Regions from separate parts of the Solibacillus sp. FSL W8-0372 genome, predicted to be linked through region 1. Evidence: a T-box and tRNA genes for the amino acid it is inferred to sense, from the RefSeq annotation. Region 1 holds a T-box; the other holds one or more tRNA genes.
What was found. A T-box is a leader RNA that pairs with one kind of tRNA and senses whether it is charged. The one in region 1 lies ahead of MKY13_RS13145 (valine--tRNA ligase), so its partner is inferred to be a tRNA-Val.
Positions count from the first base shown of each region.

Region 2: it encodes a tRNA-Val, which carries the amino acid that the T-box ahead of MKY13_RS13145 (valine--tRNA ligase) is inferred to sense. The anticodon was not compared.

Region 1 covers NZ_CP150204.1:2,578,856-2,582,282, forward strand. The annotation lists gene MKY13_RS13145 (valine--tRNA ligase) at 1-1,256, opposite strand, end outside; T-box leader at 1,314-1,697, opposite strand; gene MKY13_RS13150 (hypothetical protein) at 1,813-2,004, shown strand; gene MKY13_RS13155 (alanine racemase) at 2,305-2,958, opposite strand; gene hemL (glutamate-1-semialdehyde 2,1-aminomutase) at 3,023-3,427, opposite strand, start outside.
Region 2 covers NZ_CP150204.1:2,078,673-2,082,099, forward strand. The annotation lists gene MKY13_RS10380 (serine hydrolase domain-containing protein) at 13-1,143, opposite strand; tRNA gene MKY13_RS10385 (tRNA-Val) at 1,584-1,656, shown strand; gene MKY13_RS10390 (AAA family ATPase) at 1,891-2,931, opposite strand; gene MKY13_RS10395 (hypothetical protein) at 3,055-3,357, opposite strand.

The sequences.
Region 1 (3,427 bases):
GCTGGAATTTGGTGCCCCCACCATAATTGACGGGAAATACACCAGTCATGGATATTTTCCATCCAACGGTTATATGTGTTTTCGAAACGGTTTGGCACGAAGTTTACTTTTTCATTTTCATCCTCTTGCATTTTTAATGCTTCTTCTGCAAGTGGTGCCATTTTTACGAACCATTGTTTTGAAAGGTATGGCTCTACTACTGCATTTGTACGCTCAGAGTGTCCTACTTGGTGTGTATGCGGTTCAATTTCAATTAATACGCCTGCCTCTTGTAAATCGGCTACAATCTGCTTACGGCACTCGAAACGATCCATGCCAGCATATTTACCAGCTAAATCATTCATTGTACCATCTTCGTTCATTACTAAAATACGTTCTAAATTATGGCGATTCCCTACTTCAAAATCGTTCGGGTCATGTGCTGGCGTCATTTTTACGACACCTGTTCCAAATTCCATATCTACGTAATCATCCGCAACGATTGGAATTTCGCGACCTACGATTGGAAGGATAACCGTTTTCCCTACTAAGTGTGCATAACGTTTATCGTTTGGATGTACAGCTACACCTGAGTCACCTAGCATTGTTTCTGGACGTGTAGTTGCTACACGTAATTTTCCAGAGCCATCTGCCAATGGGTATTCCATATGGTAAAACGCGCCTTCTACTTCTTTATGAATTACTTCGATGTCAGAAAGTGCAGTTTTTGCAGCTGGATCCCAGTTAATAATACGTTCACCACGGTAAATATAGCCTTTTTCATACAGCTTAACGAATACTTCTTTAACTGCTTCTGATAAGCCTTCATCTAATGTGAAGCGCTCTTTTGAGTAGTCAAGACCTAAACCAAGTTTTGCCCATTGCTCACGAATATGGGAAGCATATTCATCCTTCCATTCCCACGTCTTTTCCAGGAATTTCTCGCGGCCTAAATCATATCGTGAAATGCCTTCACCGCGTAGTTTTTCTTCTACTTTTGCCTGTGTCGCAATACCCGCGTGGTCCATACCCGGCAACCAAAGCGCATCATATCCCTGCATACGTTTCATACGGATTAAAATATCCTGTAATGTTGTATCCCAAGCATGACCAAGGTGTAGTTTCCCTGTTACGTTCGGTGGTGGAATAACGATAGAATACGGCTCTTTATCGCTCGTTGGATCTGCTTCAAAAAACTTACCGTTTAACCACCATTCATAGCGGCCGGCTTCTGTTGACTTTGGATCATACTTTGTTGGCATTGTAATTTCCGTCATGATGAATCTCTCCTTTTCAAATACAAGTTGAATAAAATAAAAAACTCCCTTCGCCTAAAAAAGGACGAGGGAGTTAATTCGCGGTACCACCTTTAATTCCGAAGGGTTTAGTCAAGCGCTCGCATACTTTGTCACTTGCCTCTCTCAGTCGCTCATGAACACTATGTTCAATTCGCGTCTTCGCTCGGCTACGTTCCTCGTCTGACAAGCGCTTTCTTTAAACCCTGTGATTTAAATGTCAAGCGCTCGCATACAATGCGGCGTTACTATGCCCAATCGGCACTTCATTCGATAACGGTGTCTAACCGGAACTCAGCTACTGCTATTTCACTAAGTCAGCTCCTAGGCTACCTTCTGTAAGTATGATGTAGAAACTTTTCAGCTACTGTTTCCTCTCTGCACATCATGTTCATACATACTCTTCCTATTCAACGCTTCAAATATATAGTTAAAATAATTCTAAGCTGTTTTTTATGAAATTTCAAGTATCATATTCATTATCGGAAAACACTTTTTTTAATTTCTAAACATATACTATGCAAAAGGAGTTTGGAAATTGCGAAAAAATTATAACCCTTTCTTATTACCTCCATGGTTACGAAAATTCCGATTTTACATGAGATATTGCATTCTACCGCTGACAATTTTCCAGGCAATACGTACAATACTCATTCCGACAACAGGCGATATCATATTATTAGCCATACTAATTTTATTTTGCTACTTATTATTGACAGATTTTATTTAAGTCTGGTTTGTTAAACAAAATAGGCTAGGACAGAAGAAATTTCATTGGATAAAAGAAAAGACCTTTATTAAGTAAGGAATATTTTAAAAATTGATTGGAATGGAGGGCGACTCCTGCGAGAATAGCAAAATTTATTTTGCGACGAGTAACCGCAGGAGCACCGACGCCAGAGACTACAGGCTCAGGCCGTGCCCGCGGAAAGCGTCCCGGAATGGAAATCAATTTTAATGCCAGCAAAAAAAGTTCCATTATTCTCCCTGAGAATAATGGAACTTTTGGGTTATGTCCCAATCCCTTTTATTATTTTTTTAATTGAATTTGAACACGGCTGTATGCATCTGCTAACTGCTCCAAAAAATCAATCTCTTCTGCTGGAAGATGTTGAGCCTGTCGTTGCACTTCCTCATGAAATAAAATATGACTTTCAACCTCTTCTTCCTGTTGGTCTGAAGTAGCCATATGCTGAATTGGCTCGACAGTTTCTTCAATTTCCTGAATTACTTCCACTTCCTTCTCCGCTTTTACTTCCTTTACCTCATCAATTTTCTTAACTTCTTCTATTGCTTGTACTTTTCTTTCCACATTACAATTAACTTGCCAGCTACATGAACAGTACCCGTTATTTGGTTCTAGTTTTATTTCATTTATTTGCAGAGAAACCTTTTCAATCTGATCATTTGGGAAATCAACCGAAAAAGGCAATGCATATTCAAAATAGCCGTAATCCTTTTCTATATCGATATGCTCAATATATATGCCTTCCTCTATTTCCTCCTCTCTCGCTTTATGGTCAAATTGTATATTTCCTTTTACTACATAAATACCTCTTATCACTACAGAATCCTCATTAAATTCTTCATGCCATTTCGGTTCAACTACTATTTTCGAATTTTGTTGAATATTTCCTAATTGCTTCGGAAATGTAAACATTTCATTCATATGCCATTGTTGCATAAAAATCCCCTCCCTACGCTTACATTATGCATAGAAAGGGGATTTATGAGTTTATTAAGTAAGATTATCTTGCTAATTTAGCAAATACATGATGGAATGCTTGCACTGTTTTAGCGATATGTTCCTCTGTATGCGCTGTTGAAATAAACAATCCTTCAAATTGAGAAGGTGGTAAGAAAATGCCTTCTTCCGCCATTAATTTAAAGTATTCCGCAAATAATTCTAAATCAGAGCTTTTTGCTGATTCAAAATCAATTACATCTTCGTTTGTAAAGAAGAAACCGATCATTGAACCTGCACGATTCACAGTATGTGGAATATTATATTTCGTTGCTGCTGCACGGAAACCTTCTTCTAGTTGGTCACCTAGCTTACGGAAATATTCATATGATTCTTTATTTAAACGAGATAGTGTTTCATAGCCAGCCGTCATAGCAAGTGGGTTGCCTGATAATGTTCCCGCTTGATA
Region 2 (3,427 bases), 500 kb from region 1:
AATCAGAATATCTCAAAGCGCTCCATATAAAATATTTAGCATTTTTGGTTCTATTAAATGTTTTGGGCTACGAAGACAATGTTGAGCAACAAAATAAGAAATTTTGTTTGTAGGATCTATAAAAACATGAACTCCTCCTAACCCACCCCAAGAAAAAGAATTGTCAGGTACTAAACGAAATGCCTTGGCCGCATCCATTACTACTGATACACCTAGACCATAACCAACTCCTTCAGCTGGTATCATTTTTTTGTAGTCTAAATAACTTTTGCCTTCTAATTGATTTGTTCTCATTAAATTAATGGAATTTACACTAATAATGCGTTCCCCATATTTGCCAACTCCCCCACAGGCCAATGCATCTGCAAATAAAATGTAATCTTCAAGAGTAGTAATTAGCCCACCGCCTCCACTCTCATGCCTCAAACCAATTACTCCTACACAATCGCTGCTAATTCGTCTTAACTTTTCTGTTATTGGATTATACTCATATTGTGGAGCAATATTAATTTTCTTTTCTTCTGCAACAGAAAAACCAGTTGTCTTCATCCCTAATGGCTTAAAAATCTTTTCTTCTAAATACGCTCCGAAGCTTTTACCTGTTACAACTTCAATTACCGCAGCTAAAACATCATGACAAAAACTATAATTCCAACCTTCGCCTGGTTCAAATAACAGAGGCTCTTTTGCAAGTGTCTCTACAAACTCTCTTGTATTAAAATCCAATCCTTTCTCTTCAAAAAGTTTTCGAAGTTGCGGCGTATCCCTTTCATAACTTAAGCCCGCTGTCATCGTTAATAAATCAGCTATTCTTATATGCTTTGTTGCAGGTGTAATAATAAATGTTCCACTTTTAACATACATCTCTTTAAATTCAGGTAGATACATATACAAGGGATCAGTCAATAATATTTTCCCGTCTTCAACTAATTGTAATGTCGCAATACATGTGACTAATTTAGTTGCCGAATAGATGTTATACAATGCATTGGGTTGCATAGGAACTTGATTCTCAATATCCGAATAACCAGCATCATATCGAAAAATCTCCTCATGTTCACGATAAATGATGCAATCAATACCAGAAAGCCCTAGTTGCGGTACAGTATCCATAAAATCTTTTAATTTCTGAAATTTATCCATATTTCAATCACCCTTCATCTCATTTTTTAATCTCTTTCCATTAGCTACAAAGTTGAAAATTCTAATGTCGACTATTCAATATATGATTTATTATCAAAAAGTAGACAAGCCTTCATATTATGTTCAGAAATAAATTTCAGTCCTGGATCCACTTTACTACATTGTTCCATTGCCATTGATTTAACATTCGTTCGTTTCGGAAAAAATTGCACTATGTATTCAGAATAAACTGATTTCAATGGCGGTTGAGATGTTTGAAATTTAGCAATCACTGAGCATGAAGGGATGCGATTATGTAACAGTTGGTATGTACTTTTATCACCTAACTCTTCAGATAGTAAAAAAAAACCACAAAATAAGCCTCCTTTTAATACCTCCAACATAATTTTATGGTATAATTTACAAGAACATAGATATAATTGTTTTTTGTATCTTATTAAGGTCTTGTAGCTCAGCTGGGAGAGCACCACCTCGACAAGGTGGGGGTCGCAAGTTCGAGACTTGTCGAGACCATTATTTCAAGTGCCCGTAAACGTTGGTATATCAACGTTTATGGGCTTTTTCTTTTTGGAAGACCAACTACCTTACGCTTGAATTCTAGGATTTGTCCGCAATTTGTCCGCAAGATTTTTTCCAATTATTTAGTGTTACTTTGGATAGCATTGTGAAAAATGTCTGCAATGTCATTATCTGCATTTGGTAATAGGTGTGCATAGAACTCTAATGTGATTTTAGGGTTGGCGTGACCTAACTTACATCCCCTACGAAGTAGCTATGCCCAATTTGAAAACCTGTTCCTAACTCTTCTGCAATTTGATTATTTAAACTTTTAATTTCATCAATAACACAAATTAAAGCTTCTGGATTATTTAATTGGTTCACATACGATTTAAACTTGTTATTATAAAAGGCCGGTTTAATTTCAAAAAATGAAAACCTTCTTCTAAGTGCATAGTCTAATAAAGCTAAACTTCTATCTGCCGTATTCATCATTCCAATGATATATAAATTTGAAGGTACAGAAAACTTCTCGTTAGAATAAAGAAGATTGATTTGCTCGCCTCGCTTATCCGCTTCGATTAGCATCATTAATTCCCCGAATATTTTACTCATATTCCCGCGATTAATTTCATCAATAACAAAAAAGTAATCTCGTTCTGGATCTCGTGCTGCTTTTCTAGCAAACTTCACAAACGGACCTTGTTTCAGTTCAAATCCATCCCCTTCAGCTTTTGGGCGGAACCCCTCAATGAAGTCCTCATAACTATAGCTTTGGTGGAACTGAACCATATGGATACGAGTTTCATCCTTCTCTTCCATCATGACATACGCTAAACTTTTAGCAATAAACGTTTTACCTACTCCCGGTGCCCCTTTCAAAATAAGATTCTTCTTATTTTCAAGTAGAGAAATTAAACGTACAAGCTCCTTCTTATCAATAAATACAGCCGAAAGAAAATCATCCATTGTAAAATTTTCATTTTCTTGTACAGTAGGTTTAGATTCAATAAAACGAATGTAGTAATCAATTGAACTGCCTGAAACGCCTTTATATTTTTTGTAGGAATCATCTGATACAACGATATCTTTTAACAGTTTCAGTTGCTCAATATCTGATTCACCAAAAATGGCAGCTTCAAAATGGCGTTCTATTTCCTTTAATGCATTTACTTTTTGCTTCACTGTTTTATCGTTTAAGCTAGCTCCTGTATCTGTAACTTGATTGGATAACCAATTTTGAAACTCATTTACTTCAGCAATTTTTGGATCAATAAAATCTTCATTCATTACTTTGTCTATTTCTTGAATAAAATTTGGATAATTATTTAAACATGTTAACTTTTTTTGAGCAAAAGTCTGATGTAGCTCCCACTTTCCGACTTGAAGCCACTTTACTGTTCTTCTATGTTTTTACTCTGAAGCTTCATAAGCGAAGTAGTAATCTCCCGTAACAACTCCGCGTGCGAGAATTTTTTTTATTCCCTCTTTCACATATATGATGTCGCCTATTTTAATGTCGCTATAGAAATCCCACACAGCCTTAGTATCATGAACAGGACGCACCCCATCTGCTCTTTGCTCTGCTATTCTTCGTTCAACAGCTTCTTTTAAACTATAGTTCTTTATAACACCTAAATAGTCCCTACCAATAGCAATTATATTATCTTTGTGAAACTGCTCCCATAATCTAGAGTTTTCACCCGGTGAAATCAACCGATAATTAACGCCTTTATCAATTTCATCTTCTTGATTCGCAATTTTCTTCTCTTTTTTAGGATAAATT